DNA from 3 places in the Monashia sp. HAY1-11D genome. Region 2 is predicted to be linked to each of the others. Evidence: riboswitches for the same ligand, from Rfam matches in the RefSeq annotation. Region 2 holds a riboswitch; each other region holds the start of a gene.
What was found. A riboswitch is a leader RNA that binds a small molecule or an ion and turns the genes downstream of it on or off. The one in region 2 is predicted to bind cyclic di-AMP.
Positions count from the first base shown of each region.

Region 1: another riboswitch for cyclic di-AMP. It lies ahead of AC1VM9_RS04670 (transglycosylase family protein); the one in region 2 lies ahead of AC1VM9_RS07540 (CHAP domain-containing protein).
Region 3: another riboswitch for cyclic di-AMP. It lies ahead of AC1VM9_RS01575 (C40 family peptidase); the one in region 2 lies ahead of AC1VM9_RS07540 (CHAP domain-containing protein).

Region 1 covers NZ_CP200320.1:1,002,481-1,012,067, forward strand. Annotated here, with positions in the region: gene AC1VM9_RS04630 (FAD-dependent oxidoreductase) at 1-7, opposite strand, end outside; gene AC1VM9_RS04635 (hypothetical protein) at 47-319, opposite strand; gene AC1VM9_RS04640 (pyridoxal phosphate-dependent decarboxylase family protein) at 316-1,464, opposite strand; gene AC1VM9_RS04645 (TetR/AcrR family transcriptional regulator) at 1,717-2,400, shown strand; gene AC1VM9_RS04650 (gamma-glutamyl-gamma-aminobutyrate hydrolase family protein) at 2,428-3,156, opposite strand; gene AC1VM9_RS04655 (aldehyde dehydrogenase) at 3,153-4,646, opposite strand; partial or broken gene AC1VM9_RS04660 (hypothetical protein) at 5,143-5,364, opposite strand; tRNA gene AC1VM9_RS04665 (tRNA-Thr) at 5,417-5,488, opposite strand; gene AC1VM9_RS04670 (transglycosylase family protein) at 5,680-6,342, opposite strand; cyclic di-AMP (ydaO/yuaA leader) riboswitch at 6,348-6,533, opposite strand; gene AC1VM9_RS04675 (serine/threonine-protein kinase) at 6,858-8,702, opposite strand; gene AC1VM9_RS04680 (CBS domain-containing protein) at 8,766-9,197, opposite strand; gene AC1VM9_RS04685 (alpha,alpha-trehalose-phosphate synthase (UDP-forming)) at 9,487-9,587, shown strand, end outside.
Region 2 covers NZ_CP200320.1:1,632,112-1,641,698, reverse strand. Annotated here, with positions in the region: gene AC1VM9_RS07565 (VWA domain-containing protein) at 1-414, opposite strand, end outside; gene AC1VM9_RS07560 (DUF58 domain-containing protein) at 411-1,409, opposite strand; gene AC1VM9_RS07555 (AAA family ATPase) at 1,388-2,461, opposite strand; gene AC1VM9_RS07550 (S1C family serine protease) at 2,501-3,418, opposite strand; gene AC1VM9_RS07545 (N-acetyltransferase family protein) at 3,517-4,074, shown strand; gene AC1VM9_RS07540 (CHAP domain-containing protein) at 4,202-5,053, opposite strand; cyclic di-AMP (ydaO/yuaA leader) riboswitch at 5,053-5,236, opposite strand; gene AC1VM9_RS07535 (iron chaperone) at 5,519-5,905, opposite strand; gene AC1VM9_RS07530 (zinc-dependent alcohol dehydrogenase family protein) at 6,125-7,141, opposite strand; gene AC1VM9_RS07525 (pirin family protein) at 7,213-8,205, opposite strand; gene AC1VM9_RS07520 (MFS transporter) at 8,243-9,587, shown strand, end outside.
Region 3 covers NZ_CP200320.1:362,189-371,775, forward strand. Annotated here, with positions in the region: gene AC1VM9_RS01545 (aspartate aminotransferase family protein) at 1-689, opposite strand, end outside; gene AC1VM9_RS01550 (haloacid dehalogenase type II) at 711-1,385, opposite strand; gene AC1VM9_RS01555 (hypothetical protein) at 1,818-2,186, shown strand; gene AC1VM9_RS01560 (hypothetical protein) at 2,294-2,494, shown strand; gene AC1VM9_RS01565 (carboxymuconolactone decarboxylase family protein) at 2,613-3,260, shown strand; gene AC1VM9_RS01570 (DsbA family oxidoreductase) at 3,261-3,953, opposite strand; gene AC1VM9_RS01575 (C40 family peptidase) at 4,038-4,790, opposite strand; cyclic di-AMP (ydaO/yuaA leader) riboswitch at 4,793-4,976, opposite strand; gene AC1VM9_RS01580 (iron-dependent transcriptional repressor DtxR) at 5,247-5,948, opposite strand; gene AC1VM9_RS01585 (MFS transporter) at 5,967-7,406, opposite strand; gene AC1VM9_RS01590 (hypothetical protein) at 7,475-8,680, shown strand; gene AC1VM9_RS01595 (pyridoxine 5'-phosphate oxidase C-terminal domain-containing protein) at 8,915-9,292, opposite strand; partial or broken gene AC1VM9_RS01600 (pyridoxamine 5'-phosphate oxidase family protein) at 9,295-9,587, opposite strand, start outside.

The DNA of each region.
Region 1 (9,587 bases), 630 kb from region 2:
TACTCATCGGCTCTCCTTTCGGTGAACTGGTGGTGGCGACGGGCTGTCAGCGGGCGGCCGAGGCGAGCTCGTCGATTGCGGTGTGCAGGAAGTCGACCCAGTGCTCGCTCTCCGGCTTCATCAGCACGCTGCGGAGAATCCGGCCCTGATCCACGTCTGCCGTGATGTCGTGGCCCCGGGCGGCGAGGGCTTCCGCGGTCACGCTGTACGTCGCCACGAACACCGCGTCTTCCTTGGGCCTCGTCATCCCCGCCTCGAGCACGTGGGCGGATGCCCGATCAACGTCGGACAGACAGGTCCGACGGGGCAGGTAGGTCACGATGTCCAGCTCCGGCGGTTGGTACAGGTCGAGCGTGGCGGAGTCAGCGAGCAGGTCTGCCCAGGCAAGGGCCGCTCGCCGGCCCGGTCGCAGCACACGGCCCAGGCCCTCTGCCGTGAACGGCAGCACCTGGGACGTGACCCAGAGCGCCGCTGCGGCGGCACCGGAGCGTGAGCACTCGAGAGAGATTTCGCCCAGGTGGAGTCGTCCGAGGTGAAGTACGTGTACGGGGAGTCGTGGGTGTAGAACCGGATCACCTGCGGGTCCTTGAAGAGCACCGCCCCGCAGCCGTACGGCTGCAGCCCGTGCTTGTGCGGGTCGACCACCACCGAGTCGCAGTCGGCGATCGACCGGAACGGCGCCGCCTGCACCCCATCGGCTGAGTCATCGGCGATGAGGCGGAAGAACCCCCCGTAGGCGGCATCGACGTGGATGCGCGCGCCGTATCTGCGGCACAGCGGCACTGCCTCGTGGACCGGGTCCACGGCTCCGAGCCCGGTGGTGCCGGTGGTGAGGACGACGGTGCCGATGGTTCCGGTGCGCAGCAGGTCCTCGAGGGCTGCCAGGTCCATCCGGCCGGCCGAGTCCGTGGCCACAGCATGACCTTCGACGCCGAGCACGTGGCACATGCGGCCATGTGTGTAATGAGCGTCCGCGCTGAAGGCGATGTGCTTGCCGGGGTGGGTCTCCCGGGCCACGAACAGGGCCTCCAGATTCGCGATGGTGCCGCTGCTGGTCAGGTGACCAAGGAAGTCGGTTCCGTACCCGAACATGGCCGCCAGCTTGGCGACGACCTCCTTCTCCATCTTTGCCGTGGCCGGCCCGCCGTCGAGGGCGTGGTTGTTGGGGTTGATCAGCATCGCGGCGAGGTATCCGATCACTGACACGGGGTGCGGCGGCTTGAGCATCTGGCCGGCGTAGCGGGGATGGAAGAAGGGATAGTTGTCCCCCAGCCGACCGATCAGCGCGTGCAGGGCGGCGTCGAGCTGGTCCTCGTCGATCGCCGTCGCCGGATGAGGCTCGAAGGCTCCGAACTGTGACATCCACTGCGAGATCCCGTCGACGACGCGAGCGAGGTTGTCCTGCAGCTGTGCCGGGGCCGTCGGTGCCGCCTCGAAGGGAGTTGGCGCTCCGGGGATCGTCATCGTGTCCCTGCCTCTCGTGGCCCGTGGGCGGTTCGTTGCCTTGTTTTCTTCTACACTTGTAGAGTCAACTTCTGCCACCGTAGCGACAGCCCCCCATCCGTGTCCAGAGTTTTCTTGGACGCATGACCAAAAACTCGCGGTAGGCTCAGCGGCGAGCGATCGCCGCCCCCGATGGGCCCGGCTCGGGTCGGCCCTGCCGGTCCGCGGCGACAGTCGTGGCTGAACAGCCAGCACCGAGGAGAGGGCGGCACCGTGCCGAAACTTGTCGACCACCAACAGCGCCGGGCCGAGATCATCGATGCCACCCTGCGTCTCGTGGCCCGGGATGGGCTCGGGGGCGCCACCATGCGGGCCATCGCCAAGGAGCTCGGCGTCGCCAACGGGGCGGTGGGCCACTACTTCACGAATCAGGACGCCTTGCTGGCCGCCACCTACGAAGAGGTCTTCGCCCGGACCAATGCGCGCGCCGCCGAACGCGCTGCCGGTCTGAAGGGTCTCGACGCGCTCCTGGCGACGTTGCGCGAGCTGCTTCCCATGGAGGCCGCGACCGTCGACGAGGCCCGCATCGTCGTCTGCTTCTGGGGCCGGATCACCACCGACGAGGGCCTCCGCACCTTGCTGCCCAAGGAACACCAAGCCTGGACCCGGAGCACCCAGGAGATGCTCGAGCAGGCGATCGAGGCCCATGACCTGAGAGCCGAGGCGGAGCCGGCGCCGCTGGCAGAGCTGCTCGTTACCACCGTGCATGCCATGCAGGTCCGAGTGGTGACACTGCCCCAGCGCACGCCACCGGCGATGCAGCGGCTCCTGGTCGAGCAGATCCTGGCGCCGTGGACCGAGCCCGGAACGTCGCTCCGTGGCAGGTGGCCCGCCGACGTGGCCGGCCTTGTCGACCCGCCGGACGTCCTACTGGATCGATCACTGCTTCACTCTTGAGCCACGCCCGGCCGGTGCCGATGGCTTTCAGCTCGACGGCTGCAGCGTCCGACGGCTGGCTGCCACGAACTGGGTGAAGATGCCCTTCTGCAGGGGGTCGATCGCCGCGGTGTCTTCCGGGTGCCACTGCACGCCCAGGAACCATGGCGTGTCGGGTGCAACCATCTCGACGGCCTCCACGGTGCCGTCTACCGACCGGGCGACCGCCACCAACCCATCACCCAGCCGGTCCAGCGCCTGATGGTGGTAGCAGCTGACCGACAGCATGCGGGTGCCGAGAGCCTGGGTCAGGGCGCACCCCGGCTCGAGTGCGAGCTCGGAGACGACATGGCGGTGCGGACGATCCATGTGAGCAACCAGGGTTCCGCCCATCGCGACGTTCGCCACCTGCAGCCCCCGGCAGACGGCAAGCAGCGGCCGCCCGGTGCGAAACGCCCATCGCGCCACAGCGAGGTCGAAGGCGTCCTGCTCAGGATCCATGTCGTAGTGCTCCGCATGCTCGACGCCGCCATACAGGGCCGGCGTGATGTCTCCGCCTCCGGGCAGTAGCACTCCGTCAGCGAAGTCGAAGCGATCGGCGACCTGCACCTCATCCACCAGCCCGTCCGGCGCGTGAGGATGCACGGCGACCGGCTCACCCCCGGCCTCGAACACTGCAGTAGCCAAGGCGCGCGCAGTGACCTCAGCGCGAAACCTCAGGGCTGACGCGGACTCGGAGAACCGAGCCGGAACAATGATCAGCGGTCGACGGCTCACAGGGCCAGCCAGGTGGTCTTGAGCTCCGTGTACTTCTCCAGCGCGTGGACGGACTTGTCACGAGCGTTGCCGCTCTGCTTGTAACCGCCGAAGGGAACGGTCATGTCGCCCTCCTCGTAACAGTTCACCCACACCGTCCCGGCTTGGAGCCGGCGGGAGACCCGGTGGGCGGTTCCGACGTCGCGGGTCCACACGGCGGCGGCGAGGCCGTAGACCGAGTCGTTTGCCATACGCACGGCCTCGGCCTCGTCCTCGAACGTGAGAACCGACAGGACCGGCCCGAACACCTCATCCCGGGCGATGGCCATGTGCGGCTCGACGTTGTCCAGCACGGTGGGCCGGGAGTAGAAGCCGTCCTGCGGAACGGGTGGCCTACCCCCGCCGGTACGTAACCGCGCGCCCTCATCGAGGGCCCGGGCGGTGTGCGCCTCGACTCGCTCCCGATGAGCTGCGCTGACCAGCGGACCGACCTGGGTCCCAGGGTCCAGCGGGTCACCGATGTGCAGCGCTTCCGCAGCCCGGACGACCCCATCGACCACCTCGTCTCGCACCGAACGGTGCACAAGGAGACGCGAGGGTGCCGTGCACATCTCGCCCTGGTTGAAGAAGATGTTTCCGGCGGTGCCCGCCACAGCTGCAGGAAGGTCGGCGTCCGGCAGCACGATGCTCGGTGACTTCCCGCCGAGCTCCAGCCAGACCCGTTTCAAGTTGGAGTCCGCGGCGTAGCGCAGGAACTCCCTGCCAACCTCCGTCGACCCGGTGAAGGCGACCGTGTCGACGTCGGGGTGCAGTGCCAGGGCTCGCGGCGTCGTAGAACCCTGGCCCGTAACGACATTGAGCACGCCATCGGGCAGACCTGCCTCGAGCGCGAGTTCCGCCACCCGCAAGGCCGACAGCGACGACAGCTCCGATGGTCGCACCACGATGGTGCATCCAACCGCCAGAGCGGGAGCCACCTTCCATGCCAGCAGGGTCATGGGGAAGTTCCACGGCACGACCACGCCAACCACTCCAACCGGTTCGCGCGTGACGAGCGCGAGCGCATTGCTGCCAACCTCGGGCACCTCACCAGTCAGCTTGTCCGCCCACTCGGCATACCAGCGGTAGCACGCGACGGTCGTCCGCATCTCGATCGAATGCGCATACTCGATGGGCTTACCCATCTCGAGCGAGACCAACAAGGCAAGCTCGTCGCGGCGAGCCTCGATGACATCGGCGAAACGGTGCAGCACACGCTTCCGATCCGCAGGGGACATCCGGGACCAGGGCGAATCGGCAAAGGCACGCCGGGCCGCCGCGACCGCCATGTCGACATCGACGGCCGTCCCGTCCGGGACTGTCGCCAAGGGCTTTCCGTCTCGAGGCGCCAGGACCTCCATCACGCGTCCGTCCGCCGCCGGCCGGCAGCGACCATCGATGACCATCAGCCGGGGCGGGGCCAGCGATTCCGCTTGGGCGCGCCACATCTCTGCTGTCTGTCCGGCTGGCATCGGGTGACCCTTCGTTGCGAGGAGGTTCGCGGGTGGGCCTCCTCAGCAGACGGATCCATGCTCAGGAGGCGGTTCGCTGGTAGACGCGGGTGCGTTTTTCTACAGGTGTCCAACTTAAGCCCGGGCCGAAGAGTCGTCAAGCGCTCAAGAGTCGCCCGCCACGACGCCAGACATGTCGGTCACGCTTTCGATAAGGGTTGGCTCTGGGTCCAAGGGGTGCGGCCCAGCGCGAAGTGGCGAAAGCAGCCCCGCCGCTACGAGCTGAGTCGCCGAGCAGCCGGGCCACACCCGAAGGCCCGATGCCGTGCAGGCCCAGCAGCGAGGTCCCGGTCGCCGCGACGAGCTGCTACAGCTCGGTGTCGGCGGCCTTCTTCTTGGCATGGATCCGCTCCAGGCCGGCCACCAGCTCCATGGCCACGCGCTTGCGGGTCTTGCCCACGGCGTCCCGCGCCCGGACCCCCGGCCAGCAGCGCCTTGGCTTGGGCGGAGCACGGTGTCTAGTGAGATCCGGCCCGATGTAGCTGGCCTGCCATCGTTTCGAGGGCAATCTTCGCAAGTATCCGAAACCCTCGGCGGTTCGGCCTACTTGACACTCTGGTCGCCGTCCTGCGTGCTGCCGGACGGGCAGCGGCGGCGAGCGAGTCCGGCAATCTGCGTGCGAGGCCGAGTGGCTTACCGCCCCTACCCCTCCACTCGTGTCCCTCGACGTCCCTCGCACCCATAACGGCGAAACCGCAGGTCAGGGGCACTATCCGACGCGCTGAGCACAGAGCTGGCGGGGGACTCGAACCCCCAACCACCTGTTTACAAGACAGGTGCGCTGCCAATTGCGCCACGCCAGCGGTACCGGTGGAGCGACTATCGCCCCGCCCGGTCGGGCGCCAGCGTAACCGAGCACTAGCCTCCGGGCCCAGACCGGTCGAGGAGCGGAGCCCTGCCCCACCATGGAACCAGGGCGACACATGAAGGACGGCCCCGCGGGACCCAGGGGTTGGTCGCGCGAGGCCGTCCGGTCAGGCTCGGTCAGACAGCGTCACGGCAGACGCAGCACCTGGCCGACGTAGATGAGGTTCGGGTTGTGCACCCGAGCCTTGTTCGCAGCGTACAGCGTCTTCCAGCCGCCGGAGACGTGGTACCGCTGCGCCAGCGTGCCCAGCGTGTCGCCCCGACGGACGGTCACCCGCTTGCCGGTTCCGGCGTAGCTGTTGACCTTCTTCGTCGTCTTCTTCGTCGCGTAGGTCTTCTTCTTCGAGACCTTCTTCTTCGTCGTGACCGGCTTGCGGTCGCTCGAGCGCGACGCGGCGGCGTCGGCGCCACCGTTGGCTCGGGTCAGACCCGCGCGCTTGGAGCAGACCGGCCACGCACCGGGGCCCTGCACGGCGAGGACCTTCTGGGCGATGGTGATCTGCTCGGCCTTGCTCGCGAGGTCGGCGCGGGAGGCGTAGGCGCGACCGCCGAAGCCGACCCAGGTGCTGCTCGAGAACTGCAGGCCGCCGTAGTAGCCGTTGCCGGTGTTGATGTGCCAGTTGCCACCGGACTCGCACTGGGCGACCGCGTCCCACACGGTGGCGGCCTTGGCCGACCCGGCGGCGGTGACGCCACCGACGACGGTGGCCGCTCCGGCGATGCCGACTCCGGCGATGCGCTGCTTCATCGAGACCCGCTTGGCGGCAGCATGCTTGGACAGGTACTGCATAGGGGTATTCCTTCCTGACGCGCGCCTGCGGGGTTAGCTGTCGGGTTGGGGACGTCAGGTGCCCTGCCGCGGCTGCGGCTTCACCCCAAGGTCAGTCGAGTCGGCCCTCGACCGTCGGCGAACGACGGTCTTCGACATGACAACTCACTGACCACACTGGGTCCCCCGTCCTCGCCCGGCCCACGGGTGTGGGCTGCGTCCCTGGCTGGCGAGGCTCGGCGCGCTCAGGGACCGGATTGCTGGGTGTCCATGTGAAGTTATCCAGCGTGCCGTGTGGAGGCCGGACGCACGGCGCCTACCGGTGGTGGACACCCCGGAAACCCGAGACCACCCCTTTCCGGCCCGGAGAACCGGGACCGCCGAGGCACGACGGTACGTGACGAGTGAATGAACCACAACCCGATCCGAGATGATTTCGTGATCTTCTCGAGATCTGGCCTTGACCGAACGGGGCCGATCGGCAAGGACCGGACGGCGGCCGCCACGGACGCCGCCACACCCACCCCGCGAGCGCTTCAGCGGGTGAACGGGTTGCCGCTGAAGGGCAGCCAGGTCAGGCTCGAACCTTGGTCGACGGCGACGAGCCCGACGACGAGCCCGGCAACGACCAGTGCCACCGCGACGACCTGCGACGGTGTCCCCACCGGCACGAGCCGGCGCACGATCGAGCGGGACCCGCGGCGCAGCGACACCCCGCCGGGACCCCACCACAGCATGGCGAGCCCCGCGATGCCACCGACGGCGAGCGTCGTCGGCGATCCCGGCCCGAGGTCGGAACCGGTGGCACCGGCCAGCAGGAACGCCGTCGCGAAGATGCCCGCGAGCGCCACCGCGAGCGGCAGCACCAGGCTCACGGCCGTGGCGACGGCGCCGACGAGGAGGTGCCACGGACTCGTCACGACGGCGAGCGGGATGTCGGTGCCGCGGCGGCCATGGGCGTACCGACGGAACACGAGCGCGGACACCGACCGGTCGGTGGCGCGGGCGACGACGGACCACACGAGCAGCGCGAGGAACGCGTACCCCGGCCAGGACATCAGGGCGCCGACCCAGGCGATGCCCGCGGCCCCGAGCAGCCCGGTGCGCATGGCCAGGCCGATGCGGGGGTCACCCTCGCGCGGGGCCTGCTCGGGTTCCTCCTCGTCCCAGTCGTCGTCCCAGTCGTCGGGCCCGGCGCCCGGGCCGTGGCGCTCGTCGTAGAGGTCCCGGCCACGGTCACCGTCCCACGGTGCCGGGTCGTGCTGGGGCGCGGCGCTGCGACGCGGCCCGCTCGGCGGCGGCGCCCACCGGACGTCGTCCGGGGCGGGCCGCGTCAGGAACGGCGTCGGCGACGGGCTCGGCGGCGGGGCCACCGGCGGCAGGACCGCGGTACCGCGGTCCGGGAAGACCTGCGTGTCGCCCGCGGCGTCGAGGACCTCGGTGCGCCCGTCGTCCCACGGGGCGCTCGGGGAGGGCACGGTGGCCGCCCGCCCGGCGGCGTACTGCTCGAGGGCGGCGATGACCTCGTCGGCCTGCGGCCGGCGGGCCGGGTCGGGCGAGAGGGAGGCACGCAGCAGCGGCACGAGACGGGGATCGACACCGTCGACGTCGACGTCACCGGCGCGCACTCGGCTCAGCACGGCGTCCATCCGCGAGCGCCCGAACGGGGGGCGACCGGACGCGGCGTACGTGATCGTCGCCGCCCAGCCCCACCAGTCGGTGGCGTCGGTGATCGGGGCACCCTCGACGAGCTCGGGCGACAGGTAGCCGGGCGTGCCCATGACCAGACCGCCGACGGTGTGCCGGACGTCGTCCTGCACGTGCGCGATGCCGAAGTCGATGAGGACCGGCTCGCCCTCCTCGACGAGGACGTTGCCGGGCTTGATGTCGCGGTGCACGACGCCGCACGCGTGGATCGACCGGATCGCCTCCGCGACGCCTCGCGCGAGGCTGACGAGCTCGCCCGGATGGAGCGGGCCGTGCTCCTCGACGATCTCGTCGAGCGCCGGCCCGGGCACGTAGCGGGTGACGATGTACGGGCGCGGGCCCATGACGTCGGCGTCGATGACGCTCGCGACGCGCGGGTCGCGGACGCGCGAGAGCGTCTCGACCTCACGCATGAGGCGCTGCCGGGCGTCGGCGTCGTGGGCCACGTGCGCCCGCAGCACCTTGATGGCGACGGCACGCCCGCGCGGGTCGAGGGCGAGGTGCACGACGCCCATGCCGCCCTCGCCGATCTCCTCGACGAGGCGGTACGGTCCGATGCGCCCGGAGCCGTACGCGTCGCGGCCGGCGCCGATGGGCACGCCGCCGGTGCGCGGGCCGGTGCGCCGGCCGGACCGCGGAGCGGCGACCCGCTCGGTCCGGTCGTACGCAGTCATGCTCCTACGGTATGCGACCGCAGGGGGTGTCGCCGACGACCTCGGCGCGTGGCGCAGGTCGGCTCAGCGGGAGATGTAGTCCCGCAGCTGGTCACGCTCGGACTGCAGCTCGGACAGCCGGTGCTTGACGATGTCACCGATGCTGACGATGGCGGTGAGGCGGCCCTCGTCGTCGAGGATCGGCACGTGGCGCACCCGCTGCTCGGTCATCGTCGCGGCGAGGTCGGCGATGTTGTCCGCGGCGGTGCCCGTGGACACCTCGCTCGTCATGATCTGCGACACCGGTGCGTCGAGGATGCCGGCCCCGGCGGCGTGCAGGTGCCGTACGACGTCGCGCTCGCTGACGATGCCCTCGACGGTCGTGCCGTCGGAGCTGACGACGACGGCTCCGATGCGGTGCTCGTCGAGCACGGCGAGCAGCCCGGACACCGTCTCGTCGGGCCGGACGGTGACGACCCCGCCGCCCTTCGCCCTCAGCACGTCAGAAATCTTCACGGCGACCTCCTTCACCTCGGGTGAGTGCCCCGGACACGTGCCTCCGTCGATCTCGACGACCCTGCGCGGTGCCCTGACTCGACCCTAGAGCGCACGCCGACGGGGCGCCACCGTTCCCTCGTTAGAGTGAGACCGATCCGCCGGCACGTCCTCGCGCCGACGCGACCGCCGCGGTCCCGCCCGTCGCCACCCGAGTCGTCTCGGTGGGTATGCCGGGTGGTGGCCAGGCAGCACGACCTGCACGACGTCACCCGCGGCGTCGCGCCCCAACGACAGGAGCTGATCCCCGGTGCCGTCCGACCGGCAGACCTTCGACCTCGTCATCGCGGCGAACCGCCTCCCCGTCGACAAGGTGGTCCTCGACGACGGCGCCAGCGAGTGGCGCCGCTC
Region 2 (9,587 bases):
TTGTGCCACGACGCCGCTGCCGCCGAACGCGACGACGGCGATGCGCACGCTCGGCGGCTGCTTCTCCACGAAGCCGCGTGCGGCCGCCTTGGCCGCCTCGAGCCGCGTCGGCTTGACGTCGGTGGCCGCCATGCTGTTCGACACGTCGAAGGCCAGCACGACGGTGCCCTCGCGGTGCGGCTCGGCCACGGCCGCCACCGGTCGCGTCAGCGCGACGACGAGCAGGGCCAGGGCGGCGAGCAGCAGCACCGGCCCCAGGTGGCGCAGGCGGTCGCGCCGTTCCACGAGCACGAAGCCCTCCGCGGCCATGGCCCGAAGCCGCGCGGCCCGCGCGGCCAGCAGCCGCCGGTACGCCACGACGAGCAGCGGCAGGAGCGCGAGTCCCGCCACCATCCACGGCCAGGTCAGCGTCATGGTCGACGTGCTCCGATCCGCCTGCGCCGCAAGGCGGCCACGCGCACGAGCACCCGCACGAGGTCCTCCTCCGTCGACACGTGGTGCAGGTCGGCCCCGGCCCGACGCGTCACCCGCTCCAGCTCGGCCCGGCGCTCGTCGGCCACCTGCCGCACCCGCGCCCGGAAGGCCGCGTCGTCGGTGTCGACGACGATCTGCTCGCCGGTCTCGGGGTCCTCGACGTACACCGTGCCCACGTTCGGCAGGTCGTGCTCGCGGGGGTCGCTGACCCGCAGCACGACGACGTCGTGCCGCCGTGCGAGCCGGCCGAGCTCGGCATCCCACCCCGGCGCGCTGACGAGGTCGCTGACGACGACGACCATCGACCGCCGGCGCGCCAGGCCGGCCAGCGCGCGCAGGCCGCCGCCGAGGTCGGTGAGGCCGGGAGGGGCCGGACGTGCCGGTCGGAACGGGCGGACGGGGCGAGCCAGCGTCCATCGACGCCGGCTCGGGGCGGCGGCCGCCGCGTCGGCCGCCTCGTGCGCCGCCCGCCGGTCGAGCAGCGCCGTGGCGATCCGCAGCACCTGGGTGCGCCCCGACCCCGGTGGCACGACCGCCTCGACGCCCGCGTCGACGATGACCGCCCCGACGCGGCTGCCCCCACGGGTCAGGACGTGGGCGAGCGTCGTGGCGAGCTCGGCCACGACGAGGTCCTTGTTGCGGCCTGCGGCGCCGAAGCCCATCGACCGCGACGCGTCGAGGAGCAGCCACGCCGTCACCTCGCGCTCCTCGACGTACTCCCGCACCCACGGCTCGTCGAGGCGCGCGGTGACGTTCCACTCGACGTGCCGCAGGTCGTCGCCGGGCTCGTACTCGCGCAGGTCCGTGAAGTCGAGCCCGGACCCCGTGAAGAGGCTGCGGTAGTCCCCCTGGAGCAGCCCGTCGAGCCGGCGCACCACGCGCCACTCGAGCCGGCGGAGCAGGCGCTCCGGCGTCAGTGCTGGGGCCGCGCCCACGACGTGTCCTCCACGCCACCGACGGGGACGCCTGTCCCCGTGGGGGCCTCGCGCGTCGGTGCCGTCGGCACGGGGACCGCAGCGACGACGGGGGCGAGCACCTCGTCGGGCGACAGGTCCTCGGCCAGCGCCTCGTACGACAGCACGACGCGGTGCCGCAGCACGTCGTGCGCGAGCTCGTGCACGTCGGACGGCAGCGCGAAGTCACGCCCGCGCAGGAAGGCCAGGGCCCGGGCCGCGAGGACGAGGTTGATGGACGCGCGGGGGCTGGCCCCGTACGTCAGGAGACGGGACAGGTCGTCGCGCCCGACCGAGGCCGGGTCGCGCGTCGCCGACGCGAGGTGCACGGCGTACTCGATGACCGCCGGGTCGACGTACACCTCGTCGACCTCCTGCTGGAACCGCCGCAGCACGTCCGGGTCCAGCACCTGCGCCGTCCGCACCGCCGCCCCGATCTGCCGCTCGACGACGACGAACTCCTCTGCGGCGGAGGGGTACCCGATGAGGACCTTGAGCATGAAGCGGTCGACCTGGGCCTCGGGCAGCTGGTACGTGCCCTCCGACTCGATGGGGTTCTGGGTCGCCATGACGAGGAAGGGGTCCGGCGCCGGGTAGGTCTGGCGGCCGATCGTCACCTGCCGCTCCTGCATGACCTCCAGCAGCGCGCTCTGCACCTTGGCCGGCGCACGGTTGACCTCGTCGGCGAGCACGAGGTTGGCGAAGACCGGACCGAGCGACACCTGGAACTCGCCGTCGCGCTGGTTCCAGATGCGCGTGCCGACGAGGTCGGCCGGCACGAGGTCGGGCGTGAACTGGATGCGCTGGAACTGGCCGCCCACCGTCGCCGCGAGCGTCTTGATGGCCATCGTCTTGGCCAGGCCGGGAACGCCCTCGACGAGCAGGTGACCGCGGGCGAGGAGCGCCACGACCATCCGCTCGAGGAGCACGTCCTGCCCGACGATGGTCCGCTTGACCTCGTAGAGCGCCTGCTCGAGCAGCCGGTGGTCGGCGGCGGTGTCGACGTCGGGAGCGACGTGCGTCGGGTCGTCCATGGCTTCTCCCCGTGGTGGGCTGGTGCTCGTACCCGGCGCTCAGTGCGGCGGGCTGCCGGCGGCGCCGCCGGCCGTGGCGATGGGCACGGCGAAGCCGATGCCGACGAACAGCGTCTGATCGGTGGGGTTGGCCAGGCCCGTGACGATGCCGACGACGTGCCCGGCCCGGTCGAGCAGCGGCCCGCCGGAGTTGCCCGGGTTGACGGCGGCGTCGAACTGGATGAGGTGGCGCAGCTGCCTGCCGCCGGGCACGGTGACGGTGCGGTCGAGGGCCGACACGACCCCGGCCGAGAGAGAGTCGGTCAGCCCGAGCGGGTGCCCCACGGCGAAGACCGGGACGCCGACCTGCACCCGGCCCCCGAGCACGGCCGGGACGACGGTGGCCGGCAGGCGCGCCGGCGTCAGGGTCGCGATGTCGTTCTCCGGCCGGCGCGTCCCCACCGTCGCCGGCGAGCTCGTGCCGTCGGCGAACTGGACGGTGATGCCGGTCGCGCCCGCCACGACGTGGTCGGCGGTCAGCACCGTGCCGTCGTCGTTGACGACGACGCCGGCCCCCGTGCCGCGCTCCACGCCGGTCCGGGTCGGGGTGAGCGTCGTGACGAGGACGAGCGAGGGCTCGATGGCGCGGTGGGCGAGGCTGGCGTCCGGGGGCCGCGCGGCCTGGTCCTCGGCGTACGCCTCGAGGCTGCGCCGGACGCTGGCGTCGACGTCCCGCTGCGTCGGCGGGGGCGGACCGGACTGATGGGTCAGCCCGAAGGCGAGCCCCGCTGCGGCCACGAGGAGGACGACGACCACGACCGCCCAGACGCGTCGGGGCAACGACCGCAGGGGGCCGGACCGGCGCGGCGGCTCGGGCGGGGAAGCCGGCTCCGACCCGCCACCGGGCGCGGGGGTCGACGGCGCGGCACCGACGGCGCCGGCCGGATGCACCTTCGGCGGATCGGTGACCCGTGCCACCACTCGACTCTACGTTCCGCACCCACCGACCGGCAGGGGTCTGTGCACCCTTCACAGGAGCGCGGCCAGCGCGGGCCCGGGCCCCTACGATCGCCACCATGCCGACCGACGCGACCCCTCCCCTCGCCGTGGTCGTCCGCGACGCCACGCCCGCCGACGCCGCGGCCTGCGCGCGCATCTACCGGCCGTACGTCCTCGACACCGCGATCACCTTCGAGCTCGAGCCACCGACCGAGGACGCGGTCGCTGCGCGCATCGAGGCCGCCCGCGCCACGCACGCCTGGCTCGTCCTCGAGGAGGCGGGACGGATCCTCGGCTACGCGTACGCCGGTCCGTTCAAGACGCGCCCGGCCTACCGCTGGGCCTGCGAGGTCTCCGTCTACCTCGACCTGGAGCGGCGGGGGCGCGGCGGCGGGCGGGCGCTCTACCTGGCGCTGCTCGAGCGGCTCACCGCGCGCGGCTACCGGATGGCGGCCGCCGGCATCGCCCAGCCCAACGAGGCGAGCAACCGGCTCCACGCGTCGCTGGGGTTCGAGCCGGTGGGCACCTTCCGGCGGGTGGGCTGGAAGCACGGCGCGTGGCACGACGTCGCATGGGTGCAGCGGCTCCTCGGCGAGCCGCACGCGGGCCCCGAGCCGCCCCCCGAGCCGCGCTGAAAGCCACGGCCGGCCCCGGGTCCCGTCAGGCACCCTCGGCCTCCGGCCCCGCACGCCCCGGCATGCAATGAGGGCGGGGACGACACGTGGTCGTCCCCGCCCTCATCCCGCGGGCGCACCGGTCAGGTCACGGTGCGTAGATGTACTGCATCCCCGAGATGTCGGTGACGGTGCGGGTGTTGTAGTTGTACGGGCCGGCGAGGGCGTTCATCTCGACGATGGTGACCTCGTTGCCGTTGACGGCCGTGACCCAGGCGACGTGGCCGACGCTCGAGGAGCCGTGGACGCCGGGCTGCATGACGACGATGGAGCGCGTGCGCGGCGTGCCGCTCACGGTGTAGCCGGCGGAGGCGGCGCCGGAGGCCCACTCCATGGCGTTGCCGGTCCAGCCACCGGGGTAGTAGCCCTCGGACTGGTACCACTTGTTGAGAGCGCCCCACGTGCACTGGCCCGGGGTGGCCCAGTTCGACGAGGCGCGCATGCCGGACGAGGCGCTCGGGACCGAGGCGTTGCTCGTCGCCTTGGTCGAGATCGTGCTCGTCGTCAGGGACCGGCGGGACGCGTCGCGCGAGGCGCGCTCGGCCGCGGCCTTGCGCTCCGCGGCGGCCTGGCGGGCCTTCTCGACGACGAGGTCCTCGATGACGGTCGGCTTGGCCGTGGCGGTGCGCTGGGCGACGGCCTGCTGCACCTGGGGCTGGAAGCCGATCTTGGACAGGGCCGTCGCGGGAGCCACGGCGGGAGTGGTCGCCGGGCCGACGGCGGCAGCGTTGCCGAGGGCGGCGACCGCACCGTTGGCCGGCTTCGCCTCGTCGGCGCTGGCCGGGTTCGCGAAGGTGGCGACGAGGCCACCGGTTGCCGCGACGATCGCGGCGCCCTTCATCGCCGGCTGGGCCGACTCACGGGCGAGAAGCTTGAGTTCGTTGAGGGGGTTGTGTCGTCCCGGCGCACGGTGGCGCCCGCGGGTGTTCTCAGTCGTCATGTACCTCTCCGCGCCTACGAAGTTAGCTGTCGGGTTCGGGCGGAAAGGTGCCCGGTGCCCTCCCGTGCCAGCTGCGGCCCGGATGGGTACTTCACCCCAAGGACGTCCGGAGTCGTGGTGCCGGACGCCCGGAGAAACGCGTGGTTCCTCCGCTCCTGTCACAAGGTTTGTCGTCACGAACGAGGCGGTGACAGGACTAGGCGGTCCACCTCGCGCGTGTCCGGCCTGGTGGCCGGACTCCCGGAACTGTAGACGAATCAACCGGGCAATGTCACGCCGAGGTAACGGTGACGCGCCGGGTGTGCCCTTGAACGACCGGTTGCTCCCGCTTTACCGGCGGCATACCGCCCGGGGAGTGAGACATGGGTCACAGACCCACCGGTCGGGTTTCCGGTACGTCGGCCCCGCTCCGGGGTATACGCACCGCCGGGCGCGGTCCGTCTGTCGCCCGGCGTCGTCACGCCCTCAACCGGACTGGATCTCGTCCTCGTCCTGCTCGCGCTCCGCGCGGCGTCTGACGCACAGGCGGGCGATCGTCGCGACGAGGTCGAGGGGCACGGGACGGGTGATCGGAAAACGCACGGTGTCCTTGGCGCGACGGTAGGGCCGGATGGCCTCCTCGAACGCCTCGTCACCGCTCGGGACGGGGTAGACCCCGACGTGGTTCTTCCACCCGGCGAAGTACAGCAACGGCTTGCCGTCGAGGGTGAAGGTCGCCATGCCGTAGCTGATCTTCTCGCTGGCGTCGGGCACCGCCGTGCGCACCGCCGTACGAACCCTCGCGAGCTGAGTTCGCGTCTCCTCGGGATAGGAGGCGATGTAGTCATCGACGGACGCGAATCTGGGGGCCAATCCTGGTCCTCACTGTCTCCGGACCGGTTTGTCGGGCGGGATCACTGCGACTTTATTGGCCCAAAGGGGTCAGTGCAAAGGAACCTCGCCATTCGGCGCCAAACCGGAGCAAAGCGACAGATGCGTGGAGAGGCCGGATCGTCCGGCGAATCCCGTTGGCCCGAGGCGCCGTCCGCGTCAGGCGGGAGCGCCCGCGCGCAGCGCGTCAGGGAAGGCGGCTCACGGCTGCAGGAGCACCTTGACGGCGCGTCGCTCGTCCATGGCGCGGTAGCCCTCGGCCACCTCGTCGAGCGGCAGCGTCAGGTCGAAGACCTTGCCGGGGTCGATGCGCCCGGACAGCACCCGGTCCAGGAGGTCCGGCAGGTAGCGGCGCACCGGGGCGACGCCGCCGGCGAGCCCGATGTTCCGGGAGAACATCCGGCGCACGGGCAGCTCGACCCCGTGCGGGACGCCGACGAAGCCGACGGTCGACCCGGCCCGCGCGACGTCGAAGGCGGTGTCCATGGCCTGGTGCGTGCCGACGCACTCGAGCACGGCGTCGGCCCCGACGCCGCCGGTGAGGTCCTTCACCGCCGCGACGGCCTCCTCGCCGCGCTCGGCCACGACGTGCGTCGCGCCGAAGTCGCGGGCCAGGGCCTGTCGCGGCTCGTGCCGCGACATCGCGACGATCCGCTCGGCGCCGAGCTGCTGGGCGGCGATGACGCCGCAGAGGCCGACCGCGCCGTCACCGACGACGACGACCGTGGAGCCGGGCGTCACCTTCGCGGCGACGGCGGCGTGCCAGCCGGTGGCCATGACGTCGGACAGCGCCAGCAGCGAGGGCAGGTACTTCTCGTCGGGCATCCCGTCGGTCTTGACGAGGCTGCCGTCGGCCTGCGTGACGCGGGTCAGCTCGGCCTGGCCGCTCGCGGTGCCGTCGGCGTTCGGGCACGCGGACTGCACACCGGCGAGACAGTCCGGGCAGGTGTTGTCGCAGTGGCAGAACGGGATGACGACGAAGTCGCCGGGCCTGACCTCCCGGACCTGCGCGCCGACCTCCTCGACGACGCCGACGGCCTCGTGACCGATGGTGGCGCCCACGCGGATCGGGTTCTCGCCGCGGTAGGGCCACAGGTCGGAGCCGCAGATGCAGCCCGCCGTGACGCGCACGATCGCGTCGGTCGGGGCCTCGATGGTGGGGTCGGCGACCTCGGACAGACGGATGTCGCCGGGGCCGTGGATCGTCGTCGCGCGCATGGGCGCCATCCTCGTCCGGCCGCCCGCACGTGGCAAAGCCACTCGACGACGGCGCGGGCCTTACCCTGCGCTCAGCCGCGGGAACGCAGGCGCAGGTTGGGCAGCCCGGGCGCGGGGAGCGTGTGGTCCCACGCGTCGGGGAAGGTGCCGTAGCGGGCGGACGCGTCAACCGCCTCGCCGCGTGCAGCGGCCTCGCGCTCGCGCTGCCACTGCTCGCGGAAGCCGACGACCTCGTCGTGGCTGCGGCCGATGAAGTTCCACCACATGACGATCTGCTCGCCGAAGGGTGTCCCGCCGAGGACGAGCAGGCGCGTGGCGTCGTCGCCCGCGGTCAGCGTCACGCGCTGGGCTCCGGCCGGCAGGAAGACGATCTCGCCCGGCTTGGCCGTCGCGCCCTGCACCGTGAGCGTGCCTGTGTCGCAGAGGAACCCGTGCTCGTACGCCACGTCCAGGTCGACCTCGAGCGAGCGCCCGGCCGGCAGGGTCACCTCGGCGCCGACGAGCGGCGAGTGCATCGTCACCGGTGAGGTCTGCCCGAACAGGGTGCCGAGGAACACGAGGACGCGGCAGCCGTCGACGTCGGTCGCCGCCGGCGCGTAGTGCTCGAAGCCCGGCGCGGTGAACCGGCTCGCCTCGGGCAGCGCCACCCACAGCTGCGCGCCGTGCAGCGTCGTCGTGGCCGGCGTCGAGTACTCGGAGTGGGCGATGCCGTTGCCGGCCGTCATGAGGTTGAGCTCGCCCGGGCGGACGAAGGCGTGCGCGCCGGTGGTGTCGCGGTGCTCGACCTCACCCGAGAAGAGCCACGACACCGTCTGCAGGCCGGTGTGCGGGTGACCCGGCACGACCATGCCTCCTGTCGCCGACACGTCGTCGGGCCCGTAGTGGTCGACGAAGCACCAGGCCCCGATGAGCGAGCGCTCACGCTGGGGGAGGCTGCGGCGCACCGGCATCGCCCGCGGCCCGCCGAGGGGCACGTCGCGGTAGGGGAGCACGACGGGGTCGTGGCCGCCGGTGTCGCGGCTCTCGCAGGTGACCTCGTCGGGGTTGCGGTCGGGGTTGCTCACCGGATCAGGCTAGGCCGCCGTTGCTACCTTGCCCACCATGACCGAACCCCTCCGACCGGCCCGACCCGACGCCTCGCCGGTCCCGTCGTCCGCCGCGTCCCCGACGCGGGCGCCGCGCTGGTCCGCGTGGCGGGTGGTGTGGTGGTTCGGGTTCGTCAGCCTCGCCGCCGACATGGTCTACGAGGGCGCCCGGTCGATGTACGGCCCGCTGCTCGCCTCGCTCGGCGCGGGCGCGGTCGTCGTCGGGCTCGTCACCGGGGCCGGCGAGGCGATGGCGCTGGCCCTGCGTCTCGTCTTCGGTCCCCTCGCCGACCGCACCGGCCGCTACTGGGGCCTGACGATCGCCGGCTACGGCCTCACCGCGGTCTGCGTGCCGCTGCTCGCCGTGGCACCGTTCGTCGGCGGCGCCGGACTCGTCCTCGCCGCGGTGCTCATCCTGCTCGAGCGCGCCGGCAAGGCGGTGCGCAGCCCGTCCAAGTCGGCCCTGCTCGCCCACGTGGCCACCGCGGTGGGGCGCGGACGTGGCTTCGGGGTCCACAAGGCCCTCGACCAGGTGGGCGCGTTCGCGGGCCCGCTGCTCGTGGCCGGAGTGGTCGCGGCCGCCGGCGCGATCTGGCCGGGCCTGCTCGTGCTCGCCGTCCCCGGCCTCGCCGCCATGGTTCTGCTCGCCGTCATGCGGGCGTGGGTGCCCGACCCGGCCGTGTACGACCCCCAGCCGACCGACACCGCGCCTCCCGCTGCGACCACCGACACGTCGAGCACCGACGCCCAGTCAGACGTCGGGACCATCGACGCCGGGACGACCGACGCGGTCGCGCCCACCGAGGCGCTCGCGGCCGACGCCGTACTCGCCGCCGCGTCGGTGACGGACGCGAAGGACGGCCACACGCCTGCCGACCCGTCGGTGCCTGCCGACGGTACGCGTCCTCGACAACCCGTCGGCGGCGTGCGCGGCTGGTTCGCGGACGCCGTCGGCGCGGGTCTGCCGCCCTCGTTCTTCCGGTACGCGCTCGCCGCGGGCCTGACGACCGCCGGCCTCGTGACGTTCGGCCTCATCGGCTACCACCTCACCGTCGCCGGTCTCGTGCCCGTGGCCACCGTGCCGGTGGTCTACGCCGGGGCGATGGGCGTCGAGGCGCTCGCGGCCCTCGGTGTCGGCGTCGGGTACGACCGGTTCGGCGGGGCGGTGCTCTTCGCGGTACCGGTGCTCGTCGCGCTCGTGCCTCCGCTCGCGCTCACCGGCTCCCTGACCCTCGCGCTCGTCGGCGTCGCAGTGTGGGGACTGGCGTACGGCGTCCAGGACTCGACGGTCAAGGCGCTCGTCGCCGAGGTCGTCGAGGCGCCGAGGCGGGCCACCGCGTACGGCGTCTTCGCCGGCGTCC
Region 3 (9,587 bases), 1.3 Mb from region 2:
GCGCTGTCCGTGACCAGGGCCGCGAGCCGGTAGCCGTGGCGCTCGAGGTCGTCGATTGCGGCACGCACCTGGGCGCGCATGTGCTCGGCCAGCGTGGATCCGGGAGCAACGAGTCGCGGGTCAGGCGGGTCGATGAGCCGGACGTTCGGTCCCAGCGGTGAGCCCTTGCCCAGAGTCGGTGAGAACCGCGAGACCTCGCTGGTGATGCCGTGGTAGGCCCACCGCGTCACGATGATTCCCTCACCGCCGGTGTGGTACTTCGCCACCCGCATCGCGAGGTCGTTGGCCTCCGAGCCGCTGCAGGCCAGGCTCAGCTTCGACAGGCCCTCGGGGAACGTCGCCAGGAGCCGCTCCGCGTAGTCGACCAGCGCCTCCTGGACGTAGCGCGTGTTCGTGTTGACCGCCGCCATCTGGCGGTGGACCGCTTCGACGACGTGGGGATGGGCGTGCCCCACGCACGGCACGTTGTTGTAGGCGTCGAGGTAGTCGTTGCCGTCGAGGTCGAACAGGTGCGCTCCGCGACCGCAGACGAACTCCACCGGCTCGCGGTACATCAGCATGTAGCCCGGGCCGAGCACCTCGTTCCGCCGCCGGATGGTCTCCTGGAGATGCTGCGGAAGTGTGCCCACCACCCCGGGGTCGAACCCGTTGGGAAAGCCGGCGATCGCTCGGCTGAGGCTGGAAGACATGGTGAGGACCTTCGTCGCAGCTCAGATGCCGAGCAGCGTGTTGAGCTCGTCCAGGGACTTCACGACGGTGAGGCCGTAGCCCGGCGGCACCGGGTCGTAGCCGCGGTCGAGGAGCACGAGGTTGCGGAAGCCCATGTCGTGCATCGGCAGCGGGTCGTAGCGGGTGTGCGAGGACACGTGGACGAAGTCCTCGGGCTTGGCGTCGAGCTGGTCGAGCATGTACTCGAACGCGGCGTACCGGGGCTTGTAGTAGCCGGCCTGCTCGGCGGTGAAGACGGCGTGGAAGGGCGCCTCCAGCCGCGGCACGCTCTCCTCGAGGAAGTCGTTGCTGGCGTTGGAGAGGATGACGAGCTTGTAGTGCTCGGCCATCTTCTTCAGCGGCTCCACCACGTCGGGGTGCGGGCCCCAGCTGCGCACGCCGTCGGCGAACCGCTTGCCCGCCGTGGGGTCGGACTCGATGCCCCACTTGCGGCAGACCCGGTCGAAGGCGCTCTGCAGCACCTGCTCGTAGGGGTAGTACGCGTCGAGGACGGCGTCGTAGCGGTAGCCGCGGAACTCGGCGACGAACTGGTCCCACTGCTCCGCCGGGATCTGGTCGCCGACCAGCTCCTTGGTGATCGGGGTCATCGGCCAGCTGATCAGCGTGCCGTAGCAGTCGAACGAGACGTACTTCGGCCGGAAGGTGGAGGTGCTCATGGTGCGCCTTTCGATGAGTGTGCGTGGGAGGACGGACCCTCGTGCTGGGCTCAACACTAGCAGACTTAGTTCCAGTTGCAAACTGAAACATGAACTGACAATGCCGAGCAGACCTGCGCTCGCCCTCCAACTCACAGCCGGCCAATCTCCCACCGAGCGCGCGCGTGTGTCACCGTGGAGATCCGGACCGGTGACGCGGCCCCGCGGGCCTGCTCACCCCGGACCGGAACTGCACGGACTCGCTCGCCCCGCCGCGGCGCCCCCGGACCCAGGCACTCGCCTCCCGGACCTGGCCACCCGAACGCGGCGGGGCGCGCCACGTCCGGCCCCGGGGCGCCCGACGCGTCCGGCGCCCTCCCCCGACCCATGGTGTCCGGAGCGCCCGACCGGGTACGGCTCCACGGCACCAGCGTCGGAGAAAGGATGGACAGCATGAGTGTCACGAGCTTCCAGGACCTGCCGCTCGCCGACCGCGACCGCGAGTGGGACGGCGACGCCGCCGAGAAGCGGGTCCGCGCCTGGGCCGGCGCCGAGGAGGAGCCGAACGAGAAGTACCGCGACGCCCACGTCTGGTACGACAAGGACAAGAAGGACAACTTCACGGCCTACAAGCTGCTCATCGCCGACGTCATCGACGGTCGGCTGCGTGCGGTCCCCCGTGGCGTCATGGCGGCCGCCGCCGTCATGCAGGGTTCCCGCGGTGGTGTCGACCTGCCCTCCTCGGATGTCGACCGGGTCCGCAGCCATCTCGCGAAGTACTACGCCAAGATGGGCGAGGACGCCCCGTGGGAGCGGGACTGAACGCGTCCGCAGGCAGTCCGACGCGCCCGCAGGGAACTCGCGGGCGACCCGGCCGAGGTCACCTGCCGACCTGTTCCAAGCCGGCGGGCGCCGGGTACGGCGGGCACATGAGCAGAACGGTTGCAGCGATCGTCGCCGAGCTGGCGCAGGTCGAGGACGAGGTCCGCTGGGCCTCCCTCGCCTCCGGTACCCGAGCCCCCGACGCCTCGCGCCTCGCCGAGCTGAGTGCTCGCGAGGACGCGCTGGTGCGAGAGCTGCGAGCCGTCGACGTCAGCATCGACCTGTCCGTCGCGCCGACGCCTGCCTGACCAGCCCGATCGGCCGGGCCTGAGCGCGCCCGGCGCCCAAGGACCCCGGCAGGATGGGCCCACACTCCGCGTCAGCCCGTGCCACGATGAACGCGTCGCACGACGAACGGAGCGCCTGATGGCCACCGACCCCGCCCACGGGTTCCTCACCGAGCCGCCGGTGACCGACGCCGTCCGCGCCTCCTTCGAGGGCGACCTCGGCACCCAGGGGTTCGTCATGAACCTGTCGCACCTGTGGGCGCACCACCCGGCCGCGCACGACACGCTCTTCGGACTCCTTGCCGACATGGTGCGCCTGGGCGGCCTCACCTTCCGGCAGCGCGGCATCCTCATCAGCGCCGCCGCGGCCACGGGCAGCGACTCCTACTGCGCCCTGGCGTGGGGCAACCGGCTCGCCGGCGAGGCGGGCCCGGACGTCGCCGCGGCGGTGCTGGCCGGCGACGACGCTCCGCTCGACCCGGCCGATGCCGCACTCGCCGGCTGGGCGCGCACCGTCGCCCGCGACGCCAACTCCACGACACCCGCCGACCTCGAGCCGCTGCGCGCCGCCGGCTTCGACGACCGGCAGATCTTCGCCATCACCGTCTTCGTCGCGCTGCGGCGGGCCTTCTCGATGGTCAACGCCGCCCTGGGGGCGCTGCCCGATGCCCAGCTGCGCTCGGCCGCGCCCGGGCCGGTCGACGAGGCGGTGTCCTTCGGCCGCCCCAGCGCCGGGGCGCCCTCGGCGACGACGCTCGGGGGCGCGTCGCCGACCGCCGCCGGCTAGCTACGCCTCGTCGCCACCCTGCACGGCGACCCCGCGCAGCAGGGCGAGGTAGTCCTCGACCGGGCGGGCCCCCGGTACGGCGGCGAACCCGTTGGCCAGGACGAACGGCGTCACCGTGATGCCGAGGTCGCGGGCCTGCCTCTCGTCGGCGCGCACGTCGTCGGCGTACGTGTCGGACGCGAGCACGGCGGCGACCCGCCGCTCGTCGAGGCCGCACTCGGCGCAGAGGCGCTGGAGCACCTCGTGGTCGTCGAGCGCCTGCCCCTCGCGGAAGTGCGCGGAGAAGAAGCGCTCGACGGCAGCCGCCTGCAGGGCCCGGCCGCCCATCTCGCGCGCCAGGGCCACGAGCCGGTGCGCGTCGAAGGTGTTGGCCATGACCGCGGTGTCGAAGTCGAAGACGAGGTCGTGGGCCTCGGCCGCCTCGATGGCCTTGGCGTTGAGGATGTGCCCGGCGACGGGGTCACCGTTGGTCCGCGAGCCGATCTGGTCCTGCGCGCGGTCGTTGCGCCCGACCGGCCACTCGGGGTCCAGCTCGTAGGCCCGCAACCGCACCGACACGTCGTGGGGCCGCTCGAAGGCGTGGATCGCGGCCTCGATCCGGTGCTTGGCGATCCATGACCACGGGCAGACGAGGTCGCCCCAGACGTCGAGCTCGATGAGGGTCGTGGACTCTGCGGCAGCCTGGACGGTCATCACGTCATCCAACCACGCCGGCGAGGAACGACGTCGCGCCCCCGACCCGTTCGGGTCGGGGGCGCGACGGAAGCCACGGGTCGATCAGGCGCGGCCGTAGCCCGACGGCGTCGTCCAGATCGAGTGGTACCCGATCGTGGTGCCGGGGCGCTGCGCGTCGATCATGACGCCGGGGCTGACGTAGATGCCGACGTGGTAGACCGGCGAGCCGAAGAAGACGAGGTCACCGGCGCGGGGGTTGCTCACCGGCGTCGTCGCGGCCTTCTGCTGCGAGGCCGTGCGGGGCAGCGAGATGCCGGCCTGGCGGAAGACGTACTGGACGAAGCCGGAGCAGTCGAAGCCCGACGGGCTCGTGCCGCCGTAGACGTACGGGACGCCGAAGTAGGACTGGGCGATGCCGACGATGCCGGACGCGGTGGGCGCCGGGTCGGACAGGGCCGTGCGGGAGGCCGAGCGGGAGGAGCGGTCCGCAGACTGCTGGCGCGCGTCCTCGGCAGCCTTCTCGGCCGCGCGCTGCTTCTCGACGGTGACGTCCTTGATGACGAGCGGCTTGACGCTTGCCTGCTTCGCCGCCGGCTTGGCGTAGCCGATCGCCGAGAGGGCGCTGGCCGCCTTGAGCGTGCCGACCTGCGGGCCGACGACCGACGGGGCCGCGGTGCTCGAGCCGTCGGCGGCGCTCGCCGGCCCGGCGAACGTCGCGACGAGCCCACCGGAGGCGGCCACGATCGCGGCCCCCTTGACGGCGGGCTGAGCGGACTCCTTGGCGATGAGCTTGAGCTCGGCGATCGCGTTGAACCGACCGGGGGCGCGGTGGCGCCCGGGAACGTTCTGAGCCACGTTTGACCTCTCGACGCCTACGAGGTGAGCTGTCGGGTTCGGGCGGAATGAGGTGCTGCTCGCCCGGCCTTCACTCGGACCTTGCGGTCCACGGAGGGCTTCACCCCGAGGACGTCGTGCGACGCCCGAAGGTGGGTCCCCCGCTCCTGCCATGCGGATCGTTCAGGGGCTCAGGGTCGATGGCAGGACTAGGCGGTTCGACCCGAAGCACTCGCCCGACGGGGAGAGCGAGCGGGGCTCACGCTACCCAAGTTCCCCGCGGCTTGTCACGCCGGGAGTCGGTGATTTCAACAGATTTTCGGACAGGCCACCGCAGCTCGCCCCAAATCCCCACAGTCCCAAGGCGATCCGGGCCCGATACGAGGGCCCGATACGAAGGCCCGATACGAGGGACAGAGGGCGTGCGGGCCGGTCCGGCCCCAAAGCGGGGCAGGGCGGGCAACGGCCGGGCTCGCGTCAGGCGACCTGGCAGAAGACGTGCGCCGCGACCTCGTCGGGCAGCGACACGCCCTCGCCGGCGTCCGCAGCGTCGCTCACGGCCAGCACGCGTCCCTCCTCGCGGACGACCCGGACCCGGGCCCCCGGAAGGACGCCCGCCGAGGTCAGCAGGGCCAGCGCCTCGGGGTCGACCTGCACCGGCTCGCCGATGCGACGGATCGTCACGGCCGCGGGCTCGTCGCCCGCCGCCGCAGTCAGGGACATGAGGCCGGTGAGGAAGCCGTGCGCGGCGTCCTCGGGCACACCCAGCTCGTCCAGGCCCGGGATCGGGTTGCCGTACGGCGACTCGAGCCCGCCCTTGATGAGGCCGAGGATCTTGCGCTCGACCTTCTCGGACATCACGTGCTCCCACCGGCACGCCTCGTCGTGGGCGTACTCCCACTCGAGGCCGATGACGTCGACGAGCAGCCGCTCGGCGAGGCGGTGCTTGCGCATGACGCGGGTCGCCATGAGGCGGCCGCGGTCGGACAGCTCGAGGTGACGGTCCCCGGAGACGGCGACGAGACCGTCGCGCTCCATGCGGGCCACGGTCTGCGACACCGTCGGGCCCGAGTGGCCCAGACGCTCCGCGATGCGTGCGCGCAGGGGGACGATGCCCTCCTCCTCGAGCTCGAAGATGGTGCGCAGGTACATCTCGGTGGTGTCGATCAGGTCCGTCACGGTCATACCTTCTCAGAATCAGGACGCCCCGGGCGTCGCGTCCGGGCCGGGACGGGCCGCCCGCCCCCGGAGAGGGCGCGTCGGGTCGTGGCGCGGCACCCAGATGCGCAGCCAGCCCGCACCGAGGACGGCCCCGACGCCGAGGACGACGGCCGACGCACCGAGGGACAGCACGGCCGTCAGCGCGGACAACGCCAGCGGGCCCGCGGCCCTTCCCAGGTCGGCGCACAGGCGCCAGCCGCCGAGGAACTGGGCGCGTCCGTCGGCCGGCGAGGCGTCGGCCCCGAGGGTCATGATCAGGCCGGCGCCGAGCCCGTTGCCGACCCCGAGGACCGTCGCGGCCGCGGTCACGGCGACGAGGCTCGTCGCGAGCGGCAGCAGCGCCATGCCCAGACCGAGCACGAGCATGCTGGGCACCGCGGCGGCAACCCGCCCGTACCGGTCCATGAGCCAGCCCGAGGGGTAGAAGAGCAGCATGTCGACGGCGCCCGCGACGCCGAAGACGAGCGAGGTCTGGGCCGGGCTGAACCCGACCGACTCGGCCCAGAGGGGCACGAGCGCCTCGCGGATGGCTCGGGCTCCGGCCACGCACATCGCGCCCGTGCCGAGGGTCAGCAGGACGTGCCGGTGCTCGAGGAGCACCGACGCGACCGACCGCGGCACACGCGTCCGGCCCCGGGCACTTCCGGAGCCCCCGCCGGTCCGGGCGTTCCCGCTGTTCCCGGTCGTCCCGCTGTTCCCGGTGGTCCCGGCGTCCGCGACGCCGCTCCGCGACGCCCGGGCGTCGTGGCCGGCCGTGATGTCGGGCGCGACGAGGACGAGGACGAACGCGGCGACGCTCGCGACGCCGCCGACGGCATAGGCCGACTCGGTCCCCCACCGGGAGATGACGAGCGAGCCGACGAACGGGCCGATGAAGTAGCCGATGCGGTGCACCCCGCCGAGCGTCGACAGTGCCCGCGCCCGCATCGCCACCGGCACCGCCTCGGTCAGGTAGGCCTGGCGGGCCAGACCGAAGAGCGAGCCGGCCAGCCCGATGACGAGCACCCCGGAGAACAGCGCCGTCACCGTGCCGGCGAGCGCGGCCACGACCATGCCGACCGCCTCCACGACCGCGGCTGCCATGAGGGCACGCCGCTCGCCGATGCGGGCGGCAAGGGCCCCCGACGGCAGGTCGCCGAGCAGCTGGCCGAGGCCGAGCGTCCCGACGAGGAGCGCCGCCACCCCCACCGACGCGCCCATCTCACGGGCCGAGACGGCGATGATGGGCGAGACGGCACCGGCACCCGTCGAGCCGAGGAGCGTCGGTCCGTAGGCCGACAGCGCGATGGCGCGCAGCCGGACCGGGGGCCCGCCGGGAGAGCCGGGCTCGCGGCTGCCGGGCTCGCCGGGAACGCGCCCGGTCCGTCCCGGTTCGCGCCCGGCACGGCCCGCCGGGTCGCCCTGAGTCTCGGTCACGCCACAGGACCCTAACGATCGGGTTACTCGGGTGGCCCGGGCATCCCGGGCGACGGAACGATGGGCCGATGACGACGAGCGAGCGGGCGACGGGGGCCCTGGCGGTGGCTGCGGCCGCCGCCCTCGTCGTCGCGCTCGCCTCGCCGGTGGCCACCGCGGTCTTCGGTCTCATCCTGCTCGGGACGCTCGCCGTCCTGCTCGAGGTCCGCTACCTCGTGGGTCGCCTGCCGGTCATCGCGCGCCGTGACGTCGTGAGTGGCCTCGCGGTGCTCCTCGCCGGCACGAGCGTGCTCCGGCTGGCCGAGCACCTCGTCGGCAGCCAGGCGCGGCGCGCCGAGGCGGTCGTGGGCTTCTGCGTCGTCGCCCTCGTCGCCCGGGTCGGGCTGCGCGGACGCCGACGCCTCGCCGCGTACGCCGTCGCCGGCATCCTCGCGGCCGCCTCCCTCGTGTGGCCCGACCACTACGCGTTCGCGCTCCTGCACCTGCACCAGCTCGTCGTGCTCGTCTTCCTCTGGGACTGGGCCGCGCGGCTGCCGCGGGTCCGCGACCGCCGCCTCTTCCGCGGCGTGCAGCTGGCGTGGGGCCTGCTCGTGCCCGCGCTCGTCCTCGTCGGCACGGTCGACGGCTGGCTCACCGGCGAACCCGGCGTCGCGCGCAGCGTCGTCGGGGACGGGCGCTCGATGCTCGCCGCGGCGGCGCTGCCCGGTGACGCGTCCGGCCCGCTCGGGCTGCGCCTGCTCACCGTGTACGCGTTCCTCCAGACGGTCCAGCTGCTCGTGTGGGTCGCCTTCATGCCGCGGTTCGCGACCGAGGAGTCGGCCCACTTCGAGCGCCGGTTCCCGTGGCTGACAGGGGCGCGGGTGTGGACCGTGGGGTTCGTCGCCGCGGCCACCTTCGCCGTCGTCTTCGCGCTCGGTTTCCGGCAGGGGCAGGTCTTGTTCGGGGCGCTGTGGTCCTGGGCCGTGCACCTCGAGATGGCCGCCGCACTCGTCGTCGTCGCGGCCGGCCGCCGGGTCCCCTCCGCCCCACGCCTGCGGCTCGTGCGCACACCGGCCACGGCGCGGGGCGACGCCGCGGACCGGCGCGACCGGCGCGACCGGCGCGACGGGCGCGGGGGCGGTGACGCGGACGGGCCCGGCGCGAACGGCGCCGGCGACGTGGGCGGCACCGGTGCCGCGGGCCGCGTCGGTCCCGGCCGGCGCGGCGGTCACGGAACGGTGACCGAGCCCGAACCGGCGACGGCCGTGGCCCCCGACGCCGAGGTCGGCGGCTGACCGAGCCCGCGAGCGTCACCTCGCGCCGGTGGAAAAGTCCTTGCCCCCTCCTGCGGGCCGGTCGTACGGTCGTTGCATCGACAACGGAAGGAGGTGATCCGAGAAGTGATCTCTTCCGGAACGTGTGAGGTGGCCACGCGATAGTCGCGTCCCCACCTGCACCCAGGAATGAGGCAGGGCGGTCCGGTCAGCCGGGCCGCCCTGTTCCGTGTCCGCCCTCCTCCGGCACGCGCGTCACGGCTGGAGCCGTGAGCTCGCCCAGGCCGACGCATCGGCCAGGGTGCCCTCGCCGGTACGCCTGAAGACGATGCGGTCGTGCAGCCGGTTGGCGCGCCCGGCCCAGAACTCCACCTCGTCGCAGACGATGCGCCAGCCGCCCCAGAAGTCGGGCACCGGCACGTCCGAGTCGCTGCCGGTGTCGGGGAACCGGTCGAGCGCCTCCCGCCAGCGCCGCTCGAGCTCGGCCCGGTCGGCGGCCGGCTGCGACTGGTCCGAGGCCCAGGCCGACAGCCGGGCCCCGTACGGCCGCGTGGAGAAGTACGCCTCGATCTCGGCGCGCCCGACGACTCGGCCCGACCGCGGAACCGGATCGCCCGGTACAGCGACGGCCACGTCAGGGACGCTGCGACGTGCGGGTTGGCCCGCAGCTCCTCGCTCTTGGCCGACCGGAGGTTCGTGACGAACCCCGGACCCCGCTCGTCGAAGAACCGCATGAGGACGGTGCGCACGTTCGGCACACCGGACGCGTCGACCGTGGCCACCGAGAGCGCCGTCGGCTCGGGGACGTCGTCACGCTCGGCGGCCGCCCGGACGGCGGTGTCGACCCAGTCGCGGGCCTGCTCGTACGGGCTGGGGGCCACCTGCGACTCGTCGAGCCCCTGCCCCGCGTAGTCGACGCGTCGTACCT